4 regions of the Oceanobacillus sp. FSL W7-1304 genome follow, and region 4 is predicted to be linked to each of the others. Evidence: riboswitches for the same ligand, from Rfam matches in the RefSeq annotation. Region 4 holds a riboswitch; each other region holds the start of a gene.
What was found. A riboswitch is a leader RNA that binds a small molecule or an ion and turns the genes downstream of it on or off. The one in region 4 is predicted to bind S-adenosylmethionine.

Region 1 (8,054 bases), 840 kb from region 4:
ATATGGATATAAATTGTGAACAGGGAATTATTGCAACTGGTGATTCGTTTATGGAAGATCCCGAGCGTGTTGCATTTGTTCATGAAAAATTTCCGACGATGCTTGCTTCAGAGATGGAAGCAGCAGCTGTTGCACAGGTTTGCCATCAGTATAACAAGCCATTTGTTATTATTCGTGCATTATCTGATATTGCCGGAAAAAAATCGTCCATCTCGTTTGATCAATTTCTTGAAACAGCGGCTAAAAATGCAGCCCAGCTCATTATCGCTGTAGTTAAGAGTTTATAAACGAGAATTAAATAAAAAGCAAAAGCCCAGAGACAATGATAAATTCATGTTTCTGGGCTTTTTTATAATTTGGAAGCCTTCCAAATTAATTATTGCGCTCTTTTCGATAGTACTCATGAAACACTTTCATGAGCGCTCTTTTTTCAATTCGTGAGACATAGCTTCGTGATATGTTTAGCTTTTTTGCGATTTCTCGCTGTGTCATTTCGTTATAGTCATTTAATCCATAGCGATAAACAATTACCTCTCGCTCTCGTTTATCGAGAACAGAAAAATACTTTTGCATTTTGGCGATCTCCATATTCAATTGGATGTATTCAATTACATTATCATTCTCTGCCTCAAGAATATCAATTAGACTGATTTCATTGCCTTCTTTGTCTTGACCAATTGGATCGTGCAAGGAAACGTCTTTTTTCACCTTTTTTAATGCGCGAAGGTGCATCAATATTTCGTTTTCTATACAACGAGCAGCATATGTTGCCAATTTTGTTCCCTTATCTGTTGAGAAGCTTTCGACCCCTTTTATAAGACCAATGGTTCCAATTGAAATTAAATCCTCCATATCCTCACCAGTATTCTCAAACTTTTTTACAATGTGAGCAACGAGTCTTAAATTATGTTCAATAAGTTTGTTTCTGGCTGTTTCACTTCCATTTTGCATTTCCTCGATGTATTTCGCTTCTTCATCAGAGGGTAATGGTTGCGGGAATGCATGGTTTTTTACATAAGAAACAAAAAAGAGGGCTTCCTTAATTAGAAGAGCAAGCACAGATAAAATCCCGGACAAACGCAATCACCTCCTAAGTGAACAGTCTGCTTCAAGATTGGGCTTTTGCCTATATAACATCTTTATGACTTAAAGAGAGGATTCGTGTCTGTCCACGAAAATTTGTTATGGAAACAGGCTTTTTAAGGTTTTAGTTGATTTGATAACGGACTTATTCATCAAATACTTTGTGAAAAGATAAAGGTTGGTTTGTAACTCGTACCTATATTACATACTAGCGATAAGATTAAAAAAACGTTCATCGCATCCAATAAATGGGTGCAGTAGGTGGTCAAGAGGATTGGATTATTGGAGTAGCACAGGAGCTAGCAAAGCAATAGATTTTGACGATATAACTTTGGAATGAGCACGTTACAATAAATAGTTTCATATAGGTCAAATGAACGTCATCTTGCACTAAATATCTAACTTTTGTATTAAATTCAAAAAACAGAGTTGACATGATTCGTTACCAGGTGTATGATGTGAACAATTCCTATTAATTGAATATGATTTTTCTTATCAAGAGTCAGGGGAGGAACTGGTCCTACGATCCTGCGGCAACCGTTACAATGATGTAACAAGGTGCTAATTCCAGCAAGCAAATGCTTGAAAGATGAGATGAGTGATTTAGAACCTCTTCCTCATCAGAAGAGGTTTTTTCATTTGATTAAAAACCAAGTAATATCATGGGAAAGATTATATTGCGATGAATAGGTAAATTTGAAAAGGGAGCGAAGAAAATGGGTGTAACAAAAACAGATAGCTTGTACAGAAAGGATTATTTTGGAAGGCTTCAGGAACTAAAGAAATATGCACCAGATGCCTTCGAGTCATTTTTTGCTTTTAATAATCGAGCATTGGCTGAAGGGGAATTATCCGTAAAGTTAAAGGAATTAATTGCAGTTGCTGTGGCACACATTACTGGATGTCCGTATTGTATTGATTTACATGTGAAAAATGTCAAAAAGCAGAAAGCAAGTAAGGAAGAGGTGGCAGAGGCGATTTTCGTTGCAACAGCATTAAAGGCGGGATCAGCTGCGGCACATGGAGTAAATGCACTAAATGCTTACGATGGAAATAGTGACGAGGAATTGTATAAAGCATCGTATTTCAACCGAATAAAGGAATTTTCTAAGTTGAACGATGAAACCTTTAAGGCATTTTTAAATTTTGATCACCATTCCATAAAAGCAGAAAACTTAAGTGAAAAAGAAAAAGAGTTAATTGCAGTTGCTTGTGCACATACAACAGGTTGTGCGTATTGTATTAATTTGCATACGAAAAATGCAAAAAATACAGGAGCAAACTTAGCAGAGATTTCTGAAGCAATTTTTGTTGCTGTAGCACTGAAAGCTGGATCGGCAATCGCACATAGTGTAAATGCCTTAAACGCTTTTGACGAGTAGTATTGTTTCTGATAATCGTGCGAGCAGTAAAGCCATATCTAAGCAAATTTATAGGAGGAGTGTTCCAGTTGGAAAAACAAATTCATCTGAACGGCTTTGTACAAAATTCACCATCGCCTCATTCCATGGGGTTATGGAAACATGAAAAAGATAAGGGGGCTTTTCATAATCGAATTCATTATTGGACAGAAACAGCGCAAGTGTTAGAGCGAGGAAAATTTGATGCCGTATTTATTGCCGATGTGCTAGGCACGTATTCTGTTTATGGTAGTAATCATGATGCTGCAATTAAGCATGCTGTGCAATTGCCGGCACATGATCCATTAATGCCAATTGCAGCTATGGCAGCGGTCACAAAGCACATCGGATTCGCTCCAACGATTTCAGCAACCTATGCCCAGCCATACGCACTTGCACGCCAGCTTTCAACACTGGACCATTTGACAGAAGGAAGAATTGCTTGGAATGTAGTCACATCGTATTTAGAGAGTGAGGCAATTAATCTGGGCCTGTCAGGTAGATTGCCTAAAAATTTACGCTATGACCGTGCTGATGAATTTCTTGAAGTCGTTTACAAGTTATGGGAACACAGCTGGGAAGACGAAGCGGTTGTTTATGACAAGGAGACGGATACCTTTGCAGATCCTAAAAAAGTACATACGATCGATCACACAGGTGAATTTTATCATGTACCTGGTCCACATTTGACGGAGCCATCACCACAACGGACTCCAGTACTTTTTCAAGCTGGTGCTTCTTCGAGAGGAAGAGATTTTGCAGCCAAACACGCTGAAGCAGTTTTCACAAAGGGACATTCACTGGAAGCAATGAAAAATTACGCTGCAGATATTCGAAAACGTGCAGTAGAGCAGGGAAGAAATGCAACGGATATTCGTATTTTTCCAATGGTTCTTCCCATTATTGGTTCTACAGAGGAAGAAGCATTTGCTAAATACGAGAAATTAAAAAGCCTTGTTAGTTATGAGGGGACAGCTGCATTGCTTTCTGGGCATACAGGTATCGATCTATCTAAATATAATCCGGATCAGTATTTAGATGATATGGAAACAGAAGCAGTACAGGGGAATTTAGACATGTATACAAAGGATCCCCAAAAAAGGTGGACACTTCGTGAGGCACTTCAAAATCATGGTCTAGGCAATGGCACGGCAAAATTTATTGGCACACCAGAACAAATAGCAAATAAATTACAGAAATGGGCTGTTGAGGCTAACGTAGATGGTTTTAATATTGCACAATCGTATTCATTAGAAACTTTTCGGGAATTTGTTGACCATGTTGTACCTGAATTACAAAGGCGAGGAATATATAGAACAGATTACGAAGGTAATACATTAAGAGAAAATCTTTTTGAAACCAAAAGTCCATATTTGCCCAACAATCATCCGGCAAGAAAATTGAAATTACATGTATAAGGTGTGATGGTATTTTTAAATTCTTATACTTACATTCAAAAACCAAGCACATAGTGTTTTTACTACGATTAATTAGCTGATAATTCAGAGAAAGGGGTCAGTGCATGCAAGCTACCACATTATATACATGGATAGGTTTTTCACTCTTTCTTGTGGTTATGCTTTTTCTTGGTTATATTGGCGCCAGAAAAACGAAAAATGTCCGTGATTTTGCAACTGGAGGAACAACGTTAGGACCAGTCATCTTAGGCCTATCTTTTGCTGCAACCTATTTGAGCGCTGCAACCTTTCTAGGATATCCAGGATGGTCTTATGACTGGGGTCTATCTAACTTATGGCTTTTCTTAGCAATGATAGGTGGCGGCCCAATAGGAATGCTAATGGTTGCAAAAAAGGTAAGAAAGTTGAATACCAAACAAAAATCACTATCATTACCAGACTGGCTTGGCGATTTTTATAATAGTGATATTTTGCGAGTGGGAACAGGGTTAATTTTACTTTTTAATATTTTTTACATAGCTGCGCAATTTGTAGCTGGTGCAAGGATATTTGAGTATCTGCTTGGTATGAATTATTCAACAGGTTTGATTCTTATTACGGCTATTGTGGTGTTATATGTGTTTGCAGGTGGCGCACTTGCGGATATCTATACAGATGCTGTACAGGTAATTATGATGGCTATTGCTGGATTAGCAGTATTTATTTCAGGGATTGTTATATTTTGGGATGGGGGAGTCACCTCAACTTTTGCAGGTATTGTTGATAATTTAGCTGCGCAGGATGGTAACCTTGTTAAGGTTTTTAATCCGGAATCACTACATTTTTATTCAATCGGACCGGTAATAGGTGCCATAACAATCCAGTGGGCTTTTGCCTCGGCACCCCATTTATTTAATAAGGTATTGGGTTTGAAAAGAGAAAGTGATTTAGGAAAAATGATTTTAGTTTATGTTATAACAGCTTCCCTATGTGTGTTAGTACTGTTTGGTGGATTGTATAGCAGAGTAGCTATTGGTAGTGGAACAGAAACAACTGACTTAGCCCTTATGGAGTATATCGCATGGGCATTCCCAGCAATTTTTGTTGCGATATTTGGTGTAGTTATACTTGCTGCAGCTATGTCAACGACTGATGGGTTATTTGTATCGATTTCAACCGTATTTGCTAATGATATTTTTCTTAAATTTCTAGTGAAACGCGGATATGTAAATGTGAGTGAAGAAAAGGCGCAACAAATCGCTCTTCTCATTAGCAGATGGAGTGTTCCACTAGTCGGATTAGCAGCATTTCTGCTTGTGCTTAACCCACCAAGGTATATGGGGGACGTCATGTGGATTGGGATTTCAGGTGTAGCAGCGGGGACCCTCGGTCCAATCTTGTATGCTGTTTATGCTAAAAGGAAAGTATCTCCACGCGCAGCAGAAGGATCGATGTTTATTGGATTATTATCATATCTTATCTTATATTTTGGCGGGATCATCCCCAGTACAATGTCTGCCGGTGCAGTAGCAACATTTATTGGAATCGCAGTCATATTGATTTTGTCAAAAATCTTTAAGGAACCCGACCAAGAATATGAAAGTATACAAGAAGCAAAGTGAATGGATTAGAGAATGGGGGAGAAGCGATTGTTTGTTAATGAAATGTTAACAGTTTGGCTATATGGTCTAATTGCTATATATGCTATTGTTGGTTTTTCTCTTTGGAAATGGTACTTTGGAAAAGATTAACCTTTTCTTTAAATAACAAATTGCCCTGGGATCTTTGATAGAGCCTAAGGCAATTTGTTGTATGTTTGCAGTTTGAATGTAAATTAGTCCTTACTGATTCTAGATCTACACACTTAGATTATACTTAATCGAACAATTTCGTATTGCGATTTCCTTGTCACTATGCGGGTGTTTCTTATCTTCTGTGATTTGATACTTCTCAAGCCCTTTACCAGCAATGATAATAATATCTCCAGGTTCACTCTTGTCGATAACAAGGCTTATGGCAGCCTTTCGATTCGGAATGCAGATATAATTATTGTGCTTCATTCCTTGTTCCATATCCGTTAAGATAGCATTAGAATCCTCATATCTTGAGTCATTAATTGTTAAAATTACAAAATCAGCTACAGATGCTTTCTCAGCCATAATGGGACGTTTCGATTCATCTCGATCTCCGCCGGTACCAACCACTAATAGAATACGATTCTGCTTAAATGGTTGGACAGAAGCGATTACTTTTTCTATCGCATCTGGGGTATGTGCGTAGTCAATGTAAATTGATATTGGTGCTTCAAGGTCGAGCTTTTGCATTCTGCCATTTATGTGGGCTATATTAGCGAGTGAGCGGACTAACGTTTTTACAGAAATCATTGTTTTACTATATACGGTTGCGATTGCAGCTACTACATTATATACATTAAATTCGCCAATTAATTTTGTAGTGACGGGAAAATTCCCTTCTGGAGATCCTAATGTAAAGCAGGTATGGTCCTCATAGTAGATAATATTGGTTGCTCGAAAGTCAGCTTCGTTATAAATGCCGTAAGAAATTACTTCAAATGGTGTCATGCCATTATATATCTCATACCACGGATCATCCCGATTTAGAATAACATTTTTTTCTTCTGTCAAATTATTTCCAAGCTGCGCAAAAAGGAGACCTTTTGTGTAGCCATACTGCTCCATCGTCTTGTGATAGTCAAGATGATCCTGTGAAAGGTTTGTAAAAGTTACTACATCAAAATTAACTCCACGTTGCCTTCCTTGTGCGAGACCATGAGAAGATATTTCCATAACTATGTGACCCATTCCGTGCTCGGCTACTCTATGAAGTATTTTTTGATTCGTTAGTACATCACATGTGGTGTTATCACTTTCTACGGATTCATTTAGAAGATCAATTCCATTTGTACCAAGCAATGCAGCTTGCTGATTATTCTTTTCAAGTAACTGCTTAATTAGTGTTGTGACTGTTGTTTTACCATTTGTTCCAGTCACACCGTACACAGTCATTTTGTTTGAAGGATAATGATAAAACTTATTTGCAAGAATTGCCAGTGCTTTTGCAGTATCTTTTACAATAACTAAAGCAAACTTTGTAAGGTCAATAGGAAGTTTTTCTTCTGCAATAATAATTGTTGCTCCATTATGAATGGCTTGTGAATAATAAGAATGACCATCTGATCGGAAGCCTCTAATACAAACAAATAATGATTCTTTTTTAACTTTTCTGGAATCCTGTTCAATGGAATGGACTTCTTCTGGTAGTGCACCATATATTGATTTTATTTTTAAGCTGCTTAGTAACTCGTAAGTATTCAACGTGGAAAACCTCTCTATTCAGTGTTAACAAAACGAATAAATTCATCTAACCATAGGTATTCCCGTTTCTATTATTTTTTAATCGAGAATTTACATATGAAGCAGGAGAGGAAATTAAAAAATGGATCATCAGCTTGTGATGATCCATTTTTTAAAATTTAATTCTTTATCAATACGAATAAGATTTATCTTTATTCTTTATCTTGTTCAAATTTCTTTCTTAAATCGTCCTGTATACTGTTTTTAGCGAGAGGTACCCCATTGTAATATGCAGAACGATTAACCATCAACGCTGATAAAGGTGCTGTGATAAACAGAAATAGAATGGCTAGCAAAACCTTTCCGTTGATTATACCTGTCGGAATGAAATAGATGAACGTAGCTAGCATCAATGTGACAACCCCAAGGGTTGAACTTTTACCAGCAGCGTGCATTCTACTATATACATCCGGAAGGCGAATGACACCAATTGCGCTTAAAATAGTGAAAAACGTACCGATTAAAATGAATATGCTCGTAATAATCTCAATCACGGTCAAAGACAGCACCTCTTTCCATGAATTTTGACATGGCCACCGTTCCAACAAAAGCCAGAATACTTAACACAAGGATAATGTCGGAGTATGCAATGGTTTCTTGAAGGATCATGATAATCCCGATAAAACCAACTAATGTTACTCCAATACAGTCCAATCCAAGTATTCGATCTTGAGTGGAGGGACCTTTAATTATTCTTATTAAGAACAGAACCAAAGAAATTGATAATACTAAAAGTGAAAAATAAAGAATAACTTGAAACATTATTTCGTCACCTCCATGATCGCTCGTTCAAATGAGTT
Region 2 (8,054 bases), 490 kb from region 4:
AATTGCAGAAGCATCTACATCATCAAGTGAATGAACTAAGAGTGGTGGGTCAACCGGAACGAATTCTAAGTTTTTATTATTCTCAGTAATGTCTTCCAGTAAATAATCACCTGATTTTTCATCATCCAGTTCAATAATTCCATTTTCTTCAAAGAGTATGAGTGTTCTTGAGAAATTGGAAGGATTATTCGGAATTGCTATTTGTGCTCCATCAGATAAGTCGTCGATTGAATTGATCTTTTTCGAATACACCCCAAATGGTTCAATGTGAATCCCTTCCACCACTACTAAATCTAATCCACTGTCCTTGTTGACTTGGTCTAAATACGGCGTATGCTGAAAGAAGTTTGCATCTAAATCCCCATCTGCTGTCTGTTGATTTGTTTGAATACCGTCTGTTGTATTCACTATTTCTAGTTTCACACCATCCGCTTCCAAATCTGGTGCAATAAACTCCAAAATTTCCGCATGTGGTACAGAAGCAGCACCAACTTTCAATGTCACTTGCTCATTTTCGGAAGCTGTCCCCGTTTCATTTCCGCAACCTGCTGTCACAAACAATCCCACCGTTATAATCGTTAAAAGAAAAACCCTTCTAATTTTCATTTTCTGCACTCCTATTTTTCAAATTGTATTTTTCAACCTGTTTCACTGCAGGAACCTTGTTTAAGCTTGCTTTCTCATCTTGATTAACTCCATTATTAAATTTAGCGTTCATTCAACTCTGATCGAGACATGCTAATGTACTCCTCTAAATATCTAACCTGTAACATTTCGATAGAATATTTCTTCTGGAAAAATCCTTTGACTCATCCCGTTCGAATCCCAGCTTTTCATAAATTTGTATAGCACTTGCCATGAAGTCGGTCGTATGCAAATATACGTTGGACTCTCCAAGAGCTTGAGCATCATTGATGACGGCTTTTAATAGCGCTTGGGCAACACCACGACCTCTTGCACTAGGGTGAACTCCGAGTAATCTAATGATAGGTGCTTGAATTTGAAGTTCTGGTTTTTCATATGCTTTTTCCGCAGAACGAAATAGCTGCAAGCTGCCTAGGATATCCTGATTAATTTTAGCTACAAGAATTTTATCTACATTTGGATTATCAATAGATGAGACAATCCGTTCTGAATAGTCCTTCCACCCTTGTGGGGTGAAATAAGCCTCGTACTGTTGATAGCTATCGATCAAAACGCGACGAACTATTTCAATATCCTCTCTAACCAATTCATTGACAATGATTGGATTGCTCATTAATTTACGCATTGCTACCCCCTATACATACCTTTTCAAGTGGACGCATTAATTGGAAAGAACGAAAACGCTCTGTTTTTTTTCGAATTGGCGTATGCAAAATAAATTCATCTACCTGGTATGCATGATGAAGCCTTGTTAATTCTTCGCTTACATATTCTTGCGTTCCAGCAATTATATCCGCTGCTTTTTCTTCTATTTCAAATGGTCCTCCTGCTTGTTTTTTAAATGCCTGTACTTGCTCTTTCGATTGGACGGTTAATGTCCGCCCATCATGAAGGTGAAGTGTGAATAATTTATGATCTTCTACTAACTTTTCTGCTTCTTCTTGGGTTGGTGCTGCAAGTGCGGCCAAAGCTACAATAAATTCCCCTTCATTAAAATTCCGTTTAAAAGTTTGAGCAGCTTCTTTAAGCTTCTTTTCATCGCTATTTAAAAATTTTGCAAAAACAAAATTAATCCTTAAATCCGCGGCGATCTTAGCACTATTTGCACTTCCGCCGAGCAAATAAATTTCAGGTTTCTTATCTGGCCTTGGTAAAGCTTGGATGCCTGACAGTGGGTGATCATGCTCAACGGAATCGTCTACTAATCTTTTCAAAAAATTTAAACGCTCATTAAAATCTTTTCCATCATTTCTTTTTCCATTTTGTAATGCTCTCGTTGATAATGGAAATCCACCAGGTGCTTTCCCAATACCCAGATCTACCCTTCCAGGGGCAAGCGTCGCTAAGACATGAAAATTCTCTGCAACCTTATACGGACTATAATGTTGTAACATAACTCCCCCCGATCCTATTTTTATTGAATTTGTTCGTGCTAACAAGTGTGACATTAATACTTCGGGTGATGAACCAGCTACCTGTTCCATATGGTGATGCTCAGACACCCAGAAGCGAGCGTAACCCCATTCTTCCGCTTTTATCGCCAATTGAATGGTGTGTTGAAGTGCATCAGCAGCTGTCTTTCCTTTGAAAACTGGACTTTGATCAAGAATTCCTAGTTTATATGTCATTCATTTTCCTCCAATTTTTTTACACCTATTTAATTGCAAAAGGCAGCTTTCCATTCCGGTCGGAATAGAAGGCTGCCTTTAGTTGTCTAATCGGCATTCCTTATTTAGTTCGTTGTTTTTTTTCTTGTGCTTGGTAACGTTTTTTCTCGGTCGTTTCAATTTGTGTAACTTCATCATCATGAACGGTTATGATTAAAGATCCAAATTTAAGTTTTTTTAATTCAGATATGATGTCTGTAATTTTCTTGTCATCCACACTTGCCACAGGATCTCCCCCTTTAACGGAATGATTATACAATAGAAAAATTAAAAAACCTCTTCTACGCAAATAAGAAGAGGTTTTGTCATGTATAAACATGGCTCTTCTTATCTGCCAAGCACATAGGCTTGCTGGAATTGGCACAGTACTGAATAGTCTGTTGCCGAGGTTTCAAAGGGCCAGTCCCTCCACCTCTCTGGATAAGAAAATAAATGATTTAGTTTTTAAGAAGAATAGTTGCAATGTGTTGTACGTATTAAACTCAAAGGACTCACCTACATCCTTCGATAAAGTCAATCCAATTCTAATATTTTAAATATTAGCACTCATGGAATCGCCTGTCAAGAGCAAATAACAAATTCACCATAAATTCCGATGTGAATGCTTGTATATTAATTTAATAGACCATTGAGACAGGATTCCATTGAACAGACCCATTAAAAAAGCCAACTTATTCGGTAACATTCTCCGCACCTTATCTCCATGGTAGGAGAAAATCTAGCTGCTGGCCAAGCAAGCTGTATTTTTGCCATGAAGGATTGATAAACTCACTCGTCCACCGTGAAAACAAATTGCATAAAGATTTTCAATCACTCGCAGGCGGGGTTTCATTTAATACCGCATCACTACCATGTAACAAAGTCAACTCTCTATATCTCACCCTCACCTTGTATAGCGAAAGCGGAGATTTCTAACATTACTTTCCGATCATATATGATTCATCCATCCGTTCTTTACTACCTTTCGAGAAGATCGTTGCTTAAATTTGCATTATTTCCATACATGAAGTAAAACTTAAGAAAGCTATTACAAATTCATTCTAGATGAGGAAACGGAGGGTAATGTATGGATAAAATTGAAGTTGGTGAAGTTTTTACAATTAGTGATGAAACAGATGTTGATCAGGAAGTAGAAGTACTTGCCAAGGTTACATTGGAAAATATAGATTACGTCGCAGTCAGCTTTTTAGAAGATTTGCAAGAGGATAGTGATGAGGACATTGATATCTTCTTTCTCAAAATCGATGATGATGGTGAATTATCTGCAATTGAAAGTGATGAAGAGTTCGATAAAGTATCCGAGGCATTTGATCAAATCCTAGAAGAAGATTAACAAAAGGAGCGATAATCTCTTATATAGAGGGATTATCGCTTTTTTTCAAGGCTTAGAACTCTATATCCTATTAAACAGTCGTTTCCATATTACTGACATCATTTTATAACCTACAGATTAGAATAATTATAGTACGAATAATTCTAAACTGATAGAGGGATTTGGAAGTACGCGTTTTTCTATATAGAATCAAAAAACCTTAAATTTTAGTTTTGATTACAGTTTAAAAATGATATAATTTCATCATTGCTTCGTTTAATTAATGTTACAAATTAACAGCAATGGAAGGCGGATTGGAATGAAACTAACAAAAGAGGAATTAAATATTTTATCGATACTTGAAGAAAACCATAATGTATCAACAGAATCCATTGCATTGCAGCTTGGAATAAGTGAAGAACAAGCACAAATGACCATCCGAAAACTAGAAGATGAAAAAATTATTGTTAGCTACCCAACACTTATTGATTGGAATAAAATAGAGGGAAAAGAAACAATTGTAGCAATGATTGATGTTAAAGTAACACCAGAACGTGGTGTTGGCTTTAATGAGGTAGCTGAACAGATTTACCGCTACCCAGAGGTTCAATCACTGTACCTTATGTCAGGTACCTATGATTTATCTGTAACCGTCGAAGGTAAAACAATGAATGAAATTGCAGCTTTTGTATCCAATAAATTAGCTACAATTGATAATGTCGTATCCACTACAAGCCACTTTATGCTAAAGAAATATAAGCATGATGGCGTAATTATTGAAGGAAATGATGATAAAGATCGGAGAATGGTGATTACCCCATGAGTATAGACTTTCAAAACTACTTATCAACTACAGCAAAAGGATTAGAACCATCTGGAATACGAAAATTCTTTGACTTAGCAGCAAGTATGGAGGATGTCATTTCACTTGGTGTTGGAGAACCAGACTTTGTTACACCGTGGAATATTCGCGAGGCAACAATTGAAGCACTAAAAGACGGTCACACATCGTATACAGCAAATGCCGGGTTATTAGAATTACGTCAAGAAATATCTAATTATTTGAAAAGAAATTTTAAACTTAGCTATCAACCAGAGGACCAGGTCATCGTCACCGTAGGCGCAAGTCAGTCCTTGGATTTAGCATTCCGAGCGATTTTGAATCCAGGAGATGAGGTACTTATTATCGAGCCTGCCTTTGTTTCTTATACAGCGCTTGTAACATTGGCTGGTGGGATTCCAGTCCGCATTGCAACATATGCAGACAACGACTTTAAAGTAACGCCAGAGCAGCTGGAGGCAGCCATAACAGATCGAACAAAAGCAATTTTATTATGCTCCCCTAGTAACCCAACAGGCTCCTGTTTAAATAGAGCAGAGCTAACAGAAATTGCCCAGGTTGTGGAAAAACATGACCTGCTTGTCGTTACCGATGAGATTTATGCAGAGTTGTCATATGATGAGGAATTCACTAGCTTTGCTGCAATTCCTGGCATGTATGATCGTACAATCGTCGTTAATGGATTTTCAAAGGGATTTGCAATGACTGGCTGGCGTTTAGGTTTTCTCGCTGCACCCCGTGAATTTATACAAGTAATGGTGAAAATTTACCAATTCACGACAATGTGTGCACCAACGATGCTTCAGCTTGGAGCACTCGAGGCCTTACGTAATAGTGCAGATCAAGTTGAAAAAATGAGGCAAAATTACTGGAGACGAAGAAATTTCATGGTCCAATCGCTGCGCACGATAGGATTGGATTGTCATACACCAGGCGGGGCATTCTATGTTTTCCCTTCTATTCAGAAAACAGGACTCACATCCGAAGAATTTGCCGCTCGTCTTCTGCAAGAAGAAAAGGTTGCCGTTGTACCAGGGAATGCCTTCGGAGCATCTGGAGAAGGCTATATTCGATGTTCCTATGCAGCTTCCATTGAACAGCTCGAGACTGCAATGAAACGAATTGGACGATTTATTCAATCATTAGAATTAAAAGAAGAAAAGGTTTTAGAGAAAGTACGATAAGAATAAAGCAATGTGCCTACTTGGTCATCGTAGTAGCACATTGCTTTATTTGTTTCATTTAATTTACAATAAGATCTACATAGAACTCCATATACAATAAAAAACGCCTTACAGATTGTCATTTCTGCAAGACATTTTATTTTTTCGAGGCTATAGTCTCTAGTTCAATACTTTCTTCCGTTTACTTCGTTTCGATTCATCAATCGCTAATGTTCCAGTTTCCACTCCTAGTTCATCCAACCATCTGCGATATGCAATGGTCAACGCGTCTGATTTAAGGTGCATTTCTATTTGCAAGTCTAAAGGAAGCAGTTCTGGTTTTTGACTCTCCACAATATCTAAATCTTGATAGAAAATCGTATCCTGGAATTCAATAAACGAATCATCAGACTGTTCAAGATCATAATTTCTCGTTAATAGCATAAACACCTTCGTTTGTTCGTTATCTTCTTGGTTTACAGTTGCGAGTATCGTCAATGCTTCGTCTGAACCCTCCGTTGTTTTTGTAAATCGTGCTGTCGTTGGATTAAGAATTTCATAAACGTAATCTGCGTAGCCGCCTTTTGAACGTCCATCTGGATTCGGTTGATACACAGGTATCTTACTTGTAATAAAACGATTATCGATAAAATTCACATCGTAATCAACAATCTCAGCATGGTCTTCATCTCCAAGCATACCTTCATGCACAAACATAAGATGCGACACATCCAGGAAATTTTCGATAATTCTTGGTGCATTTGCTTTTACATCATATGGACCGCAAATAGCAGTACGATATCCCGCTTTATCATATTCCGGATAAGCAATCATTGGATCTGGGTCATCACCCAAATTAACCCAAATCAAACCGAAAGATTCCTGCGCATGGTAAACCGTTGCTCTCGCTTTCTTCGGAATAGGTCTTTCACATGGCAATGCCGGTATTTTCACACATTCGCCAGTATCATTGTATTCCCAAGCATGGTAGGCGCAAACAAGGTTTCCATTCTTTACCTTTCCAAGCGAAAGTGCCGCTCCGCGGTGGATACATAAATCTTTAAATGCATGTACGCCCTTCTCATTACGAAAAATCACGACACGCTCACCCAAAACAAATACCTGCTGTGGATCTTCTTTTAATTCATCCGCTTTATAAACCGGGTGCCACTGGTTCCATAATCTATCTTGTTGCATAACGATAAACTCCCCTTTTATTTAGAGAACTTAGCATTCGTCAGGAATTCTTAAAAGCGTTATTTTGCTTTATTAGAAGTCCTTGTAATTTGGAGTGCAAGTTGCTCTTTTTTGAAAAATCTTCTATATCTAATTAACGTTTAGTTTTGGTGCTAATCCAGTATCTTCTTTCTTCTCCGGAAGTACTAAATTAAGTATTAATGCTGCAATTGCTCCAATAGCAATTCCAGATGAAACAAAATAAGTTACGATACTTGGAAGGCCATATAAAATATCTGCCGGCATAAGCACCGCAAATAGTGCGAGCATAATTGGAATACCGATCACAAGCATATTCCGTTCTGTAAATGGCGCTTGCTTTACCACTTTAAAACCATTCATCATGATTACAACACAAATAATTGCAAACACACTGCTGATGACTACTGGCGGGATACTAGCAATTACGGTCATAAGCTTTGGCATCATTCCAAACATGAGAAGAAAGACACCACCTGCAATTATCGGTTTCCTACTTTTCACACCAGTGATGGCAATAATTCCTGCATTCGTGGAATAGCCTGTAACTGGTGTGCCACCGAAGAAAGATCCAGCAAAGCAGCCTAGCCCTTCACCAAAAGCTCCGCCGTTTAATCGTTTATCATCCAGCTTTTCTTCCGTAACATTACCTACTGTGAACCACGTTCCAGTTGTTTCAATCATAATAATGAAGTAGATAGCAAGCATAATCAAAATCGCATCCAATTCAAAGGTTGGGGTCCCAAGAGCAAATATACTTGGCATCGCAAACCATGCAGCGTCACGTACCGAAGAAAAATCCACCATTCCAAAGAAAGATGCAACAATTGTACCTATACCCAAAGCTAAAATAACAGATGCAACTTTAATATGTTTCCATTTCGTTTTGGCTTTTTCACCAATGTACATAGAGCTAATCAGTACTGCTACTGTAACAAACGCGATAAAAATGTTTGTATTAAAGCTACCTTCCGCGCTATAGATCGAATTGATTGCTGTTGGCATTAAGGAAAAACCAACAACGACGATGACTGTACCTGCAACAATCGGTGGTATGAATTTCCGTACGACCTTACTGAAAATTTTCAATGGATAACCTAATAGTGCGATTAACAAAGCACCTGGTATTAAACTACCAATCATCGCTCCCATTCCAGACGTTGTTCCAATTGCTGCAAGTGCACTGAGTGGCACAAATGATGGTCCTTGCA
Region 3 (8,054 bases), 830 kb from region 4:
TGCAGCAATATCATGAATGGCGATCCCAACTTTAGCAGGGTTTCCTGACCTTTCGCCGGTCATATCGATTAAACCAGAAAGGCCTTGCGCCATAATATCAAATCCGCCCTTATTGCTGTATGGTCCGGTTTGTCCATAACCAGAGATGGAGCAATAGATAAGATTTGGGTTAATTTCTTTTAACGTGTCATAATCAATGCCTAGCTTCTTTGTTACACCTGGACGATAGTTTTCTACAAAGACATCCGCGTCTTTGATAAGGTCATATAAAACTTGTAAACCTGCTTCATTTTTCAAGTTGACACACATGCCTCTTTTATTCCGGTTGACCATCATATACATATAGCTTTCTTCATTGATATATGGTCCCATTGTGCGTGTATCATCGCCAATTGGATATTTCTCTACTTTAATGACATCGGCACCCATGTCACCTAATACCATCGTACAGTAGGGTCCTGCTAAAACCTGAGATAGATCAACCACTTTCATGCCTTTTAATGCTTGTTCCATTGGATGCCCACTCCTTAAGATTGTTATGCTATCGTTGCTAGTTTTTTACAACATGTATATGACGAGCTTGCTTCACATTAGCTGCTCCAGAAAGTGCGAGTGAAACTTTTGTCTCTTGAATGAAGTTTTCGAGTACTTTTTCGACACCGGTTTGTCCAGCGATTGCTAGCCCATATACGTAAGGTCTTCCATATAATACCGCATCAGCACCTAGTGCGAGAGCTTTGACAACATCTGCTCCGCGACGAATTCCACTATCAAGTAAAACAGGGAGTTCTCCACTTACTTCTTTTGCAACCGCTGGAAGTGCATCAATACTAGAAATAACTCCATCCAGCTGACGGCCACCATGATTGGAAACAATAATACCGTCGACACCACTTTCGATTGCAAGTCTTGCATCAGATGGGTGTAAGATACCCTTCAATAAAATTGGTAGGGATGTACGCTTTTTCAGCTCAGCTACATGTTTCCAATTGAGTGTAGGATGATAAATATTTTGCAATATCTCTTGAATCACAGAGTCGTGATCATCATGTGCCAGAGTAGATAAGAAGACGTTATCCGTAATGTAATTTGCCTTTCCATAACCTTCTCTTAGAGGAGAGAAACGATTTCGCATATCTTCTTCCCGCCAGCCAAACATAAATGTATCAATCGTCAAAACAATTGCTTCATAACCAGCTTCTTCCGCTCGTTTTACCATACTGTACGAAATATTTTCGTTATTGGACCAATAGAGCTGGAACCATTTTGGACTTTTGGCAGATGCAGCAGCTACTTCCTCAATGGAGTAGCTGGACACCGTACTTTGAATATATGGCACATGGTATTTTGCAGCTGCCTTTGCTACTGCGATCTCTGCATCCTCATGTGTTATTTTTAACATTCCGACAGGTGCAAGCAGAAATGGATGTGCGTAAGTACGGCCAAATAGTTCAATGCTCGTATCAGCGACAGACACATCGTTTAAATATTTAGGAACAATTGAATACTTTTCAAAGCTAGCGATGTTTTTTCTTAATGTTTCTTCACCACCAGCACCAGATCGGGTGTAACCAAATGCAGCTGTATCGATTTTACCTTTAGCCGCTGCTTCTAATTCCTCTGCGCTAAAAGGGAATACTTCGGATGAAACGATGCTTTCGATAAATGAGTCATTTTTCTGTACGGTTGTCATTCGTGTCACACCTTTATAAGAAGTTTGGTTTTCGTTTCTCTAAGAAAGCTTGTATGCCTTCCACATAATCATCCGAGCTGTAGGATTCCAGAATGAGATTTGAAATAGCATCGGTTTCTGTATTATCTCCATCTATAATAGCTTGAATGACTTGTTTAATACCTGCGTTTGCTACTGGGGATTTCTTAAGGATTTGTTTAGCGAAATTAGAAACGTCTTCCTCAATTTCCTCAGGAGCACATACATAGTCAATTAAGCCAATGTCCTTACCTTCTTCTGCGGTGATCAGCTTTGCTGTATAAAGCAATTCTTTTGTTTTAGAAGGACCAATTAAATTAAATAGTCGTTTTGTACTTGTCAGATTATACACAATACCGATGTTTGCAGAAGTAATCCCGAGCTTACTCCCTGACGTTGCAAATCGGAAATCACATGCATTAGCAAGCTCCAGACCTCCGCCGATAGCCAGCGTTTGAATCATGGCAATTGTTGGTCTTGGAAATCGATATAGCTTTTCAATTGCCCCTAGTGCAAAGTCATTATACGCTTTTGCCTTTTCTGCATGTAAACGAACTTCTAGAAATTCTGTAATATCTGCGCCTGCAGAGAAAGCTGTTTCATCAACACCACGGACAATGAGGAGATTTATGGCGTTATCTTGTTTGAGTTCATCTAGTAATACTTCTAATTTTTGGAACATAGCGAGTGAAAAACAGTTCTTCTTTTCAGGGCGATTAATAGTAATCGTTGCAATCGCACCATGTTTTTCAATATAAAGATCATTTGACATGCAAAAAACCTCCAAGTAGTGTGTGTTCAAAAAGGAGGATGAGAAGGTCCGAAATCGGCTAAGGTCGCAATGTACTGGGGCTGTGATTACTAGCCCATCGAAAAGCTTTGCTGCGACACCGACATTAGGACGTCCTGTGCGTCGAAGTTCCTTGTTCTCGATGCATCATTCTCACCGGACCTTTTGAACCTGCTATACTAATCTTTTTTCAAACGTGCTGCGAGTCTATTACCAAGCGATTGAATTCCTTGAACGAGAATAATAAGAATAAAGACAGTCGCATACATAACATCAACTTCATATCGTAAATGGCCGAATCGATATGCCAGATCCCCAAGTCCACCTGCACCAACAAGACCAGCCATTGCAGTAGCCCCGATTAGGCTGACGGTTGCAATTGTTAATCCTAAAATAATGGAAGGGCGTGCTTCACGGAGCATCACATTCCAAATAATTTGCCTTGTTTTAATACCCATCGCTTTGTATGCTTCGATTATACCGTTATCTACTTCCAACAAGGATGTTTCTAATAACCTTGCTATATATGGTGCTGTGTAGATAACAAGCGGAACAATTACCCCTTGTACACCAATCGTTGTTCCTACTAGGAATTTTGTGAATGGTAAAATAAAGAACAATAGAATAATAAATGGGATCGAACGAACAACATTTATGAATAAGTTGAGCAGCTGATAGATAAATCTATTTGCTAATGCTTGACCAGGGCGTGTAAGGACTACGAGAATTCCTAATGGAACTCCAATTAATATTGCAAAAAACAATGAAATAATGACCATCTGGAAAGTCTCAATGACAGACTGCCCGATAATTGGCAGCCATTCTTGGATGAATGCTTCCATGTTATTCTCCCTCCACTTCTTCTGTTGCGACACCTTGTTCGTTTAGGAATTGCAAGGATGCATTGATTTGTTCTGGTTCACCAACAAGGTGAATGACTAAGTTTCCAACGATGCCATTCTTTAGTTCCATAATGTTTGCCGTTAGAATATTTGGTTCCACATTAAATTTTTGACTTACCTGTGAAAGTAGAGGCTGTCCTGTGTTTTCACCGATAAATGTAAGTCTTGTAACAGTGCCATTCAGCTTCAATTGAGAAATAAGTGATGCTGATAATTTACGTTGGGAAATGGTATCTAAGAATTTCTTCGTCGTATGCTTACGTGGGTTGGTGAACAGTTCTATGCTTGAGCTCTGTTCGATGACTTCACCTTTTTCAAGCACGTACACATAATCGCATATTTTTTGGATAACATTCATTTCATGGGTAATAAGTAAAATCGTTATTCCGAGATCTTCATTAATTTTTAGAAGTAAGTCGAGAATCGAGTTTGTTGTTTCTGGGTCAAGAGCGCTTGTTGCTTCATCACTGAGAAGTATTTCTGGTTCTTGTGATAATGCTCTAGCAATAGCGACCCGTTGCTTTTGCCCACCAGATAGTTGAGAAGGATAGCTGTTTTGCTTTTCTGCTAAATCAACAATCTTCAAGTATTTTTCAACACGCTTCTTCACTTCCTGTTTATCATAGCCAAGAAGTTTTAATGGAGTTGCGATATTGTCATAAACTGTTGCAGTTTTTAATAGATTGAAGTGCTGAAAAATCATTCCAACCTTCTGCCGCGTCTTTCGCAGTTTTTCTGGTGGCAGGGAGGTCAATTCGGTTCCGTTGATTGAGACACTTCCGTTCGTAGGCTTTTCAAGTAAATTGACAAGCCTAATTAATGTACTTTTCCCCGCACCACTATAACCAATTACGCCGTGGATTTCTCCTTTTTTAACATGAAGGTTAACATTATTTACAGCTGTTACGTCCCCATTTTTAGATGGGAAAACTTTCGTGATGTTTTCTAATTTGATCATCTAACCTACATTCCTTTCGAAAAAGAATGCTGCTCCAGTAGTCGCAACATTCTTTTGTTAAAATACTGAAGTATAAAATTTGGCTGAATTATTTCTACGCCTAACATCGGCATACGCCTAAAGGGGCATGTTTCCTTTTAGATGAACTTGACTTCCGCCCGTAGAAGAGAAAGTCATAGATCATCTTATACTTTGGAGTGAATCTCCTCCGTAAGAATGTTCGACAGGCAGAACCATCCCAAAGTTCGGGGCACAGTCGGTATGTTGATAACCGGGCGCTTCCGCTTTTATTTACTTATTCATCCCAGCTTGGAATTACAGAGCCTTGAAATTCTTCTTCAATAAATGCTTTCACTTCATCAGATTGATATGCTTCAACGAATTTTTTAACGACTGGGTCATTTTCATTTTCAGCACGTACAACGATATAGTTTATATATGGAGAATTGGTGGATTCTAATAGAATTGAATCTTCTTTTGGACTAATACCTGCTCCTAAAGCGAAATTCGTATTAATTGCAGCTGCATCGACTTCGCTAAGTTGATTTGGAATTTGTGCTGCATCTAATTCAATGAATTCCAGGTTTTTCGGATTATCTACAACATCATGAATGGAAGCTGTCTCTTTCTTGTCTTCTTCCAACGTAATAATCCCGGCTTCTTCCAAAATAAATAGTGCACGACCACCGTTTGTTGGGTCATTTGGAAGGCCAAATGTTGCACCATTCGGAATATCATCGATGCTCTCATATGTTTCAGAGTAAACACCCATTGGGTTTAAAATAGTTTTACCAACCGGCACTAAACTTGTCCCATGATCCTCATTAAATTGATCTAAGAATGGCTCATGCTGATAACTGTTCACATCTAAGTCGCCTTCAGATAATGCGGTATTCGGTAGGACATAGTCAGAGAATACTTTTAGTTCCACCTCAAGTCCGTTTTCAGCAGCAACATCAGCAGCAGCTTCTACAATTTGTTCATGCGGACCAGCAGTAACACCAACCACTATTTTATCCTCATTTAGTGCGTCGGTGCTGCCAGAGGCGTCATTACCACAAGCAGCTAGTACTCCAGCTAATAAAATAATTGATAACACAATTCCAAATTTTTTCATTTTGTTACCCCCTGTAATATAGTAAACTTGCTGATAATTAAATAGCCTCTCTTTAAAAGAAAGAGAGGCTTGTATATATACAGAGGTCCTCTCTCATCTTTCAAAACGTTATGTTTTGCAGGATTTAGCACCTTTCTATGCTGTAACATAAAAGGTTGCCGAGCTTCATCGGGCCAGTCCCTCAGCTACTCTTGATAAGAGATGTAGTCTATTCAATTCTATTTATTTAAATTAACGTATAATTCTAATTCAGTCAATACTTATTTTATTTATTCTTGCATTTCTTTTGGGACTCCCCTTATTATTGAGATAATTAGAATTTTCAGTTTCGGGAGTGGGAGAGATGAATTGTGTCATTGTGTCGTGCACATTTTGCAAAAGGGAAAGCAGGAACAGTTCTTGCGGCTAGGTTATTAGCAGAAACGGATCTTCTAACCGGAATTGAGCGGCTATGTCAAGAAAATGATATTGAATCAGCTGTAATCAGCAGCTGTTTTGGCAGCTTTAAGAAAGCCGGTTATTTATATTTAATAGCAAATAGTGAATCAAAAGTTGGTGCTGGCTATGGAGATTTGCAGGTAAGACAAGGACCAATTGAGTTTTTACAAGGGACTGGGGTTGTATGTCAGCGTGATGGTGACTATGATATTCACTTTCACGGTACGATGTGTGATCAAGAAGGAAATGTTTTCGGCGGTCATCTTGTAAAAGGGGAAAACCCCGTTATTACAGTAGACCTTGTACTTACGGCTATTGAAGGGATGAGCTTCAACCGAAAGTACGATGAAGAGACAGGCGGGAATCAGTTTTATCCTGTAGAGCATGGAAAGAACGTGACGTATAACCTATCGAAAAATTGAGGCTGGGACATACAGAAGTGTTTAATGTTAAAGACGAACGATGCATAAGCTTAGCGCAGGAATTATACGTAGACTCCAGCGGGAGGTAAGGCATAGGTGAGACACCGTAGTGCGATAGCGCAGGGGGGGGTCACCAGCCACCACTGGATGCGCGAATTATATTTCCGGAGCGAGTTATTTGCACCAATCATGTTCGGTTTTTATTTCATAAAAATACTTTTGTCCCAGCCTCAGTGGCCGAACAAGAATGAACCATAAAAGGGGATCTTAATCGAGCTATAACTTTACGATCACCTTTTATGAGTTGGTTATTTAGGGAAAATATTAAGTTTTTCAATACGCTGAATAGCTTCCTTGATACGCTGCTCTTCAACGAGCAAGCCAATTCGGATATACCCCTCACCAAATGATCCGAAGCCATTTCCGGCAGCTACTGCCACATCTGCTTTTTCTAGCAGAAAATCAGCGAATGTTTCACTTGTAAAACCATCCGGAACTGGCAGCCAGGCAAAGAAGGATCCTTTTGGAGCCTCGACTTCCCAGCCGATTCGTTGACATTCAGCTATTAATGTATTTCTGCGACCTTCGTAAAGTGCAACTAACGCTTCAACACATGCTTGGTCATCTGATAACGCGACAGCTGCAGCATGCTGGACAGCTGGGAAAATACTAACAAATAAATGATCCTGTAATAGATTAATTGCCTCTATCATTTCCTTGTTGCCTACTGCAAATCCGACACGCCAGCCGGCCATATTATACGTTTTCGAAAGCGTATAAAGTTCAATTCCAACATCCTTTGCACCTTCTGCCTCCAAAAAGCTAATTGGTTTATTCCCGTCAAAACCAATTGCTCCATAAGCAAAATCATGTACGATTCCAATGGAGTGCTCTTCGCCCAGCTTCACCGTTTTTTCAAAAAAGGCTTTCGAAGCAGTTGCACCTGTAGGGTTATTTGGATAATTTAAATAAAGAAGTTTTGCTTTATCTAAATGGCTAGAACTAAGACTATCATAATCTGGTAAAAAATTATTCTCTCGTAGTAATGGCATTGTTTCATGACGCACATTTGCCAATCCGACGCCTGATAGATAATCTGGATAGCCAGGGTCAGGCAGCAAAAGCAATTCACCGTCATTCATTAAAGCAAGCGGTAATTCTACTAATCCAATTTTTGTTCCAAATAAAATAGCAACCTCTGTTTCCGGATCCAAGTCAACGTTGTATTCTTTTTTATAGAAATCAGCTGCTGCCTGTTTTAATTCGGTTGTTCCGCGGAATGGGGAATATTTATGTGTAATCGGCTCTTGGGCAGATTGTTGCAATGCTTTAACGATGTGAGCAGGGGTTGGTTGATCGGGATTTCCCTGTCCTAGATTAATAACATCGCGACCTTCTGCATATGCTGCTGTAACTTTTTGAACGAGTGTTGCAAAAAATTGCGCAGGCAACCCTTTTAAACGATTCGAAAATTCCATTTGATATGACCTTCTTTACTAATAAGATGAATTGTTGAGTAAATTCTATAATCTTTTAATGGTTCTGTCTAGCAATGAAAAATTGTCGTATAAAAAACTATAGTGGCTAATCTGTTTGGATATTTTGAAAAATATCAAAAAATATTCTGTAATATATTGCATTTTTGTTAGGAAAATAGTATGATTATCAACATCAATCAATAGAACATGGCTCGAGTAAATTGTCGAAAAATTTTAA
Region 4 (8,054 bases):
AATGCATGTGCTGTCTGATTAACAATGTTATCAAGCTCTTCATAGGTTAACCGTTTGTTTTGATAAGCGAATGCAAATTTAGTCGGGGTTCTTTCTCTCGTACGAGCTAATAAATCTCCTAATGTGTTTCTTCTTGCTCTTTGCAGCAATTTATCCAAATCAGTTTGTACATTTGTATTGGTATTCATCCTACCACTCCCTCAATGGTATCATGATGGCAAGCCTGTTGAATATTCTATCTATTATTTTAATTCAGTTAATTAAAGATAGCAAGTTGCAGTACTCATTCAAGTATATTTATTCGTAAGCATAAAAAAATGCTAGAACAATCATTGCAGATATTCTAGCATTTTTAATTTACTTTAAATATAGTCTTGTACTTCCTTTTACACGTTTCATTTTTGGCGGATAATAGCCACGGTCATAAATTTTTCCATTTGTCATGCTGCACTTTTCTAAAAAACGGTCAAGAGAGTTTGTTTTGGTATCCCGTAATGCTTGAATCATCACTTGCGCAGCGACTCTAGCGTCTTCTAGTGCGTGGTGATGTTCAAACTGAAGGTTATGATAGTTCGCAAGTGTGTTTAATTTATGGTTCTCCAATTCCGGCCAAAGCTTTTTAGCGATATTTACGGTACAAAGGTAGTCCATGTCAGGATATGAGAGCTTGTAATAATCAAGTGTATTGCGAATCACACTCATATCAAAGCTTGCATTATGTGCGATTGTTAGGTGGTCGTTTAAGTAATTCCGCAATGTCGGCCAAACCTCTGCAAATGTAGGAGCATCAGCAACATCATGCTCAGTAATCCCATGAATATACGTATTGAATGATTTAAATTCCATTAATGGATTGATAAGGCTGTAGAATTCATCTATTATGCCATGCTCATTGGCTACTACTAAACCAACCGCACAAGGACTAAAACGTTTTTCATTAGCAGTTTCAAAGTCTATTGCTACAAACTCCATAGCTGTCCCCTTTCGTATTGCATACTCAAATCTCCATAATATCCCAATTGGTAACAATCCCAACTAGTCCTCCACTGGAGCTTCCTTCCTTTGTAATCAATAATGCTTCCAATCGATTGCCTTTTCCAATTTGCTCCTTAAAAATTTCCTTTGCTTCATATACAGATGTCTCCTTTGATATGAATCTAAAGTTATCCCTTTTTTCACATTCCAAGACCTCTACTAATCTTGCATCTAATAGAGAGGTTAATCGATTTTCGATACCTTTCGAAAACCATTTTTTAATTCCTTTATGCGTAATTAACCCCTGAAACACATTACCACTGTATACTGGAAACTTCGTAATCCCTTGCTTATTAACGACTTCTAGTACATTCGATAATGGCTCGGTTTCTTGAAAGCATACGACCTTACGAATAAAAAGCGGGTCTACTTTTCTAGGCTTTAAAAGTTCAATTTCAATTGCTTCTATCCGTTCTACAACGGAATCATGTGGCTCTGCAATAGTATACATGAGATCCGTCTTGTTATGTACAATAGCATTTCGTAACTCAGCAAATTCAAGCAGGTCATCTTGAAACTGTTTTATCAACGCATTTGATTTACCCAGGACTTTAACAGCTCTTGAAAACCCCATTTCTTTCTTAATAAGCAAAGCTTTTAAGCCCTTTTCGATTCGATTGAACGCCGTCAAAAAACGATCTGAGTTTCGATGCACGACAGTTTCATTTTGTTTTAGTATCGGATTGTTAACACGATTCACTTTCCGCCCTCCTTATTCTTTTTCTCTCTTCTACATACCAGTGATTTCGTACACTCAAATATTACGACTGGTTAATGCTGAAAATAAACTTTCTCATTATCATAAAATCGGTGTATCTTATCCATAGACTCTAAGTATATTAGTCTTGTTAAAGTCGCCATAAATGGGCTAACAAAGTGACTAAATTTTAGGCTGCCATAAATTTTTTCACACACTTCGGCTGCTGTCAAAGTCTCTGCTTTCACAATGCTTTCAACCTCATTTAACCGACGCTCATGTCCTTGAATCAATGTTTGTACACGTTCACTCAAGCGATGGATATTCTCACCATGCCCTGGTAAGGCTAATGCTGTCGGATAATGCTGCATCCGCTCAACGGATGCAAAATAATCGTTTAATGGATTGAATTCCTCCCCTGTCCACAAACCGATTACAGGAGAAATCTTATTTAAAATATGGTCGCCAATTAGCATTAGCTTCCTGTCTTTTTGATAAAAGCAATAGTGATCCGGAGCATGACCCGGTGTCCAAACAACCTCAAAACACTGATTCCCTAACAGGATGGTATCAGTTTCATCAAAGAATCCATCTGGTTCAAATTCATAGATAAAGGAATCATTACCTATTCTGCCAGGCAAATTCGGCCCACCATGCATATGAAGCAAATCAGCAAGATTTTCTTTAATTCTCTTCTTATCACGATGTTTCAGCATTTCCTTATACCCGAGTTTCGATGTGTAAACGGGAACTCCCTTTTTCTCCTGAAACCATCTCGCTAGACCAATATGGTCCTGATGTGTATGTGTTAAAACAACCTTTTTCACTTCAACACCAGTATCAAATAGCGCTTCCCAAGTCGCAATTGCTTCCTCTGAATAAATCCCTGTATCAATAACGGTATAGCCATTCTCTCCTTTGACAAGATAGCTATTTACCTCTTGCATTCCTCCTGGAAAACGAACGACTAGCTTTTCTATACCCTCACTTACATTAACTAACAAAATATCATCCCCATTGTACAAAGCTCTTTCTATACTATTAATTTTAGCGTTGATCAGTTAGATTGCAAGAATCTCTAACTTTTGCAATTTTTTTCACGCTACATGTAATATTCTTAATTTTAATGGTTGACATTCAGAATCGTATGGAGTATTCTAATTATTAATTTCATACAAAAAACTTTCTTATCCAGAGAGGTGGAGGGACTGGCCCTATGATACCTCGGCAACAGACTTTTTAAGTACTGTGCCAATTCCAGAAGCAATGATTGCTTGAAGATAAGAAGAGATATTAGACGATACGGTGCCTAACCTCTTCTTATTTTTAAGAAGAGGTTTTTTCTTTTCTTTAAAGAAGTTTTAAAAAACTACTGGAGGGGATTAAATGGCAACGGTTCAAGCAGGAACAGAATTGCAACAGGCAATTGCATTACTGAAAAAGAAAAATTGGGTAGACCTCACGCACGCATTCGGGCCAAACTCACCACATTTCGCAGCATTTGACGATGCCGAATTCAAAACACTTTTCACACATGATGATGGCTTTTTCGCACAACGATTTACCTTTCCTGGACAATACGGCACACACATTGATGCACCAATTCATTTTGTACAGGATCAACGTTATCTTGAAGAGCTTGAATTAAAGGAACTTGTTTTACCGCTTGTGGTGATCGATAAGTCAAAGGAAGCTTTAGAAAATAATGACTTCACCTTATCGAAAGAAGATATTCTAGCATTTGAAGCAATAAATGGTGAGATTGAAGCAGGTACATTTGTAGCGTTACGAACCGACTGGAGTAAACGTTGGCCAGATAAAACTGCTTTTGAAAATAAGGACGAAGCTGGTAATAGTCACTTGCCTGGATGGGGAATTGACGCATTGCGATTTTTATTTGAAGAAAGAAACGTAAATGCTGTCGGTCATGAAACATTTGATACAGATTCCTCCATCGATGTCCGAAAGAATGGCTCACTCATTGGCGAGTATTATGTGCTGGAGCAAGATACATACCAAATCGAGCTTCTAACCAATTTAGATAAAGTACCAACAAAAGGTGCTTATATCTTTAATATCGTTGCCAAACCAGAAAAAGCAACTGGATTCCCAGTAAGATCTTTTGCAATATTACCTTAATAAAAATATGGAGGGATTTTCATGACGAAAACATTAATTAAAGCACCATTTAAAGCAGATCACGTAGGAAGTTTATTACGACCGGAAAGGGTTCATAAAGCGAGAAAGGATTTTAAAGAAGGAGCTATTCCGGCAAGTGAGCTTCGTACGATTGAGACAGAGGAAATTAAGCGAGTGGTTGATAAACAAATTGAAGTTGGCCTTCAGGCTGTAACCGATGGGGAGTTTCGCAGAAGATTTTGGCATACAGATTTCTTAGAGCATTTTATTGGTATTGAAGGCTATGTACCAGATCATGGATTTAAATTTGTGGACGTGGAAACGGAAAAATACGACGTGCGCAATGTTGGAAAAATAGCATTTAACCCAGACCATCCATTCATCAAAGATTTTATTGAGTTTAAAGAAATTGTTGGTGACAGGGCTGTCGCAAAACAAACGATTCCAAGTCCAAATCAGTTATTCAATGCTGGGATTCGGAATGCAGATGTCTATCCAGACATTGAGGAATATGCACATGATATTATCGTCGCTTACCGTGATGCGATAAAAGCATTTTACGATGCTGGCTGTCGTTACCTGCAATTAGATGATGTCTATATTGCAGGATTGAGCTCTGATACGATTCCATTTAATGATAGTAAATTAACAAGAGAATATTTAATCGATTTAGCGCTTCGTGTTGCTAATGGAGTGCTAGAAGATAAACCAGAGGATTTAGTTGTAACAACACATCTATGTCGCGGAAACTATCAATCTACCTGGGCGTTTGAAGGAAGCTACGCAAAAATTGCGCCAACATTATTCGCAAAAGAAAAAGTAGATGGCTTTTTCTTAGAATATGATGATGACCGTTCTGGAACCTTTGAGCCATTGAAGTATATCCCAGAGGGCGGTGCACAAGTAGTCATTGGCGCTGTAACATCTAAATTTGGTGAGCTTGAAGATAAAGAGGCATTGAAAGCACGCATTCAGGAAGCTGCTAACTATGTACCGTTGGAGCAAATAGCTTTAAGTCCGCAGTGTGGATTCGCGTCAACCCATCATGGTAACAAGCTAACAGAGGAAGAACAATGGAATAAACTGAAATTTATCGTAGACATTTCAAAAGAGATTTGGGGATAATTTTCCTACCTACTATTAAAATAAAAGAAAGAAGGAATAGATCATGACACAAACGCTAGTAAAAGCGCCATTCAAAGCAGATCACGTAGGAAGTTTATTACGTCCAGAGAACCTACATCAGGCAAGAGAAGATTTTAAAACAGGCAAAATCACTGCAGCAGAATTACGTGAAGTCGAAACAAAGGAAATCAAACGTATTGTTGATAAACAGATTGAAGTCGGATTAGAAGCAGTAACCGACGGTGAATTCCGTCGCAGCTGGTGGCATCTTGATTTTCTTGAGCATTTAAATGGGATTGAAGGCTACAACACCGAAAAAGGCTATCAATTCGATGGCGTAGAAACAGACCGATATCATGTGCGTAACACCGGGAAAATTTCCTTTAATGCCGATCATCCGTTTATTAAGGACTTTATTGAATTTAAGGAAATTGTTGGTGACCGTGCGGTTCCGAAACAAACGATTCCAAGTCCAAACCAGCTATTTGAAGTTGGGATACGAAACCCAGAAATTTATCCAGATATTGAGGAATATGCCAACGATATTACACAAGCATACCGAGATGCTGTAAAAGCATTCTATGATGCTGGTGTGCGTTACTTACAACTAGACGATGTGTACATTGCTGGACTTTCATCTTCTGACTTTAAATTAATCGATACTGGCGGCTATTCAAGAGAGCAATTAATCGATTTAGCAGTTCGTATTGTAAATGGTGTACTCGAAGACAAACCAGAGGATTTAATTGTAACAACACATCTATGTCGCGGAAACTATCGTTCTAGCTGGGCATTCCAAGGCAGTTATGCTGAAGTTGCTCCGATTCTTTTTGCGAAAGAGAAAGTGGACGGCTTTTTCCTTGAATATGACGATGAGCGTTCTGGAACCTTCGAACCGTTGAAACATGTTCCAAAAGGTGGAGCACAAGTTGTTATTGGCGCGATTACATCAAAATTTGGTGAGCTAGAAGATAAAGAAGTGATCAAAAAGCGAATTGAAGCTGCATCACGATTTGTGCCATTAGAGCAAATTGCTTTAAGCCCACAGTGTGGATTTGCTTCCACGCATCACGGGAATAAGCTAACAGAGGATGAGCAATGGACAAAATTGAAATATATTGTTGAGTTATCGAAAGAGATTTGGAAATAATCATGTAGACTTGGCATCGCCCAAACTTGGTGAATACCAAGTTTTCTAAAAAAACGAACAGCATGCAATTGCTGTTCGTTTTTCTCATTTATGATTGTGCTTTTCTTAATCTAACCCAAGATATAATAACCGCAATAATTAAAACAAAGCCTAAATATCCGGTAATTGGATAAACGGTCCCTACAAGTGTCGTAAAGCCAATAAAGCTTACACCAAAAGCTAGTAAACCTATGATAACAACGGCTCCTTTAAACGTTCTCGTATTCTGCGGCACAAGTCGTGCAGTAAAAGCATAAAGCATACCTACTGCTGTGTTGAAAATCATCCCTAATAAAGCAATTGCCATTAAGATACCAACAATTGGCGATACCTCTGTCGCCAGTACTAATGTAGGCATATCTGCTTCTTGAATAGACCCGATATTCATAAATAAACTCAAATTAATTAGAAATAGTAATAACCCAAGTCCGATTCCACCAAGAATTCCACCCCAGCCAGCAGTTTTTCTATCCTTCATCGTGCCGCCAATGACGGCCAGCATAGCAAATCCTGCTGCAAGATTATACGAAACATAGAGCAATGCTCCTATAATAAAGTTAGGGGCTGAAGCAGGCTGCGCTTCTGCCAATGCATTTAACTGACTAAAGCTTGCATCACTCGTAAATAAAGAATATCCTGTAATAATAAATATTAATACCAATAAATAAGGCGTTATACTACTAATTACCGCAATAACTTTATTTACATTCAAACAAAGTGTAACAATGACAGCTACAGTCATGATTAAGTTCCCAACAAGTGGAGGAATACCGAATTGTTGTTCAAATATCGATCCGCTACCTGCAATCATGACAACTGCAACACCAAACAGAAAGAATGTAATTAATAGATCGATTGCAAAGCCAAAATATCTTCCACATATTTTATAAATTACTTCACGATGTGATGCTGTTTGATAATAAGTTCCTAACTGAAGCACATGCATTCCTAGAAATGCAAAGAGTAACCCTGCGATGATGGTTCCAATTACACTATAGATTCCAAAGCTTGTAAAAAACTGCATGACTTCCTGACCAGAAGCAAACCCTGCTCCCACAATTAATCCAACATAAGCTCCAGCAACCTGAAGACTCTTTTTCATATGTAAATCCCCTTCAATATATCATAATATTATGAATTTTTATCTTGTAAAAGAGGAGAGCTTACAATGCGCTCCTCTATATAACACCGTATTTTATTAAAAATGATAGACTCTTGCCCATTCCGTAAATTCATCCATCGCTTTCTCGTCGATATCATAACCAATTCCAGGCTGATCTGGAACATTTATCAGTCCATTCTCTACAACTACTTCCGGCTTAATAATGTCTCTTTCCCAATATCTTGATGAACCAGCTGTATCTCCTGGTAACACGAATTGTGCTAATGTTGTTAATGCAACATTATGCGCCCTGCCTACACCAGCTTCAAGCATTCCACCGCACCAAACGTCGATACCTTTATCCATACAAAAATCATGAATTCGTTTCGCTTCGGTTAATCCACCGACTCGTCCAATTTTTATGTTAATAATTTTACAGCTGCCAAGCTCGTAGGCTTTTCTCGTATCTTCAAGTGAATGGATACTCTCATCTAAACATATTGGTGTTTTCATAACCGCTTGAAGCTTCGCATGGTCTACAATATCATCATGCTCCAATGGCTGTTCAATCATCATTAAATTGAGATCATCTAACTTTTGTAAATGTTCAATATCATCAATCGTATACGCTGAATTTGCATCTGCCATAATTGGTGTATCCGGAAAATGCTTGCGAACCTCACGAAGTACCTCTACATCCCAACCCGGCTTAATTTTTATTTTTATTCGTTTGTAGCCGGCATCAACAAAGTGTTGAATCGTTTGAA

Region 1: another riboswitch for S-adenosylmethionine. It lies ahead of NYE61_RS03385 (carboxymuconolactone decarboxylase family protein); the one in region 4 lies ahead of NYE61_RS07320 (cyclase family protein).
Region 2: another riboswitch for S-adenosylmethionine. It lies ahead of NYE61_RS04945 (DUF2292 domain-containing protein); the one in region 4 lies ahead of NYE61_RS07320 (cyclase family protein).
Region 3: another riboswitch for S-adenosylmethionine. It lies ahead of NYE61_RS11670 (MetQ/NlpA family ABC transporter substrate-binding protein); the one in region 4 lies ahead of NYE61_RS07320 (cyclase family protein).

What each region holds. Positions count from the first base shown of each region.
Region 1 is NZ_CP150211.1:636,028-644,081, reverse strand. It holds gene mtnN (5'-methylthioadenosine/S-adenosylhomocysteine nucleosidase) at 1-287, shown strand, start outside; gene sigK (RNA polymerase sporulation sigma factor SigK) at 373-1,077, opposite strand; SAM riboswitch class I at 1,573-1,679, shown strand; gene NYE61_RS03385 (carboxymuconolactone decarboxylase family protein) at 1,800-2,465, shown strand; gene NYE61_RS03380 (LLM class flavin-dependent oxidoreductase) at 2,534-3,901, shown strand; gene NYE61_RS03375 (sodium:pantothenate symporter) at 4,006-5,502, shown strand; gene NYE61_RS03370 (UDP-N-acetylmuramoyl-L-alanyl-D-glutamate--2,6-diaminopimelate ligase) at 5,737-7,215, opposite strand; gene mnhG (monovalent cation/H(+) antiporter subunit G) at 7,407-7,748, opposite strand; gene NYE61_RS03360 (Na(+)/H(+) antiporter subunit F1) at 7,741-8,016, opposite strand; gene NYE61_RS03355 (Na+/H+ antiporter subunit E) at 8,016-8,054, opposite strand, start outside.
Region 2 is NZ_CP150211.1:980,516-988,569, forward strand. It holds gene NYE61_RS04925 (MetQ/NlpA family ABC transporter substrate-binding protein) at 1-606, opposite strand, end outside; gene NYE61_RS04930 (hypothetical protein) at 596-718, opposite strand; gene NYE61_RS04935 (GNAT family N-acetyltransferase) at 752-1,270, opposite strand; gene NYE61_RS04940 (LLM class flavin-dependent oxidoreductase) at 1,263-2,273, opposite strand; gene NYE61_RS04945 (DUF2292 domain-containing protein) at 2,374-2,538, opposite strand; SAM riboswitch class I at 2,637-2,739, opposite strand; gene NYE61_RS04950 (DUF1292 domain-containing protein) at 3,379-3,645, shown strand; gene NYE61_RS04955 (Lrp/AsnC family transcriptional regulator) at 3,944-4,447, shown strand; gene NYE61_RS04960 (aminotransferase) at 4,444-5,649, shown strand; gene NYE61_RS04965 (aromatic ring-hydroxylating dioxygenase subunit alpha) at 5,809-6,825, opposite strand; gene NYE61_RS04970 (solute carrier family 23 protein) at 6,955-8,054, opposite strand, start outside.
Region 3 is NZ_CP150211.1:2,303,053-2,311,106, reverse strand. It holds gene NYE61_RS11695 (CoA transferase) at 1-513, opposite strand, end outside; gene NYE61_RS11690 (alpha-hydroxy-acid oxidizing protein) at 551-1,693, opposite strand; gene NYE61_RS11685 (enoyl-CoA hydratase-related protein) at 1,707-2,483, opposite strand; gene NYE61_RS11680 (methionine ABC transporter permease) at 2,681-3,343, opposite strand; gene NYE61_RS11675 (ATP-binding cassette domain-containing protein) at 3,345-4,361, opposite strand; gene NYE61_RS11670 (MetQ/NlpA family ABC transporter substrate-binding protein) at 4,657-5,478, opposite strand; SAM riboswitch class I at 5,569-5,679, opposite strand; gene NYE61_RS11665 (PPC domain-containing DNA-binding protein) at 5,829-6,338, shown strand; gene NYE61_RS11660 (pyridoxal phosphate-dependent aminotransferase) at 6,647-7,816, opposite strand.
Region 4 is NZ_CP150211.1:1,472,335-1,480,388, forward strand. It holds gene NYE61_RS07300 (acyl-CoA synthetase) at 1-188, opposite strand, end outside; gene NYE61_RS07305 (3'-5' exonuclease) at 358-1,035, opposite strand; gene NYE61_RS07310 (CBS domain-containing protein) at 998-1,735, opposite strand; gene NYE61_RS07315 (MBL fold metallo-hydrolase) at 1,807-2,736, opposite strand; SAM riboswitch class I at 2,917-3,019, shown strand; gene NYE61_RS07320 (cyclase family protein) at 3,119-3,871, shown strand; gene NYE61_RS07325 (5-methyltetrahydropteroyltriglutamate--homocysteine S-methyltransferase) at 3,893-4,996, shown strand; gene NYE61_RS07330 (5-methyltetrahydropteroyltriglutamate--homocysteine S-methyltransferase) at 5,040-6,146, shown strand; gene NYE61_RS07335 (hypothetical protein) at 6,235-7,287, opposite strand; gene menC (o-succinylbenzoate synthase) at 7,384-8,054, opposite strand, start outside.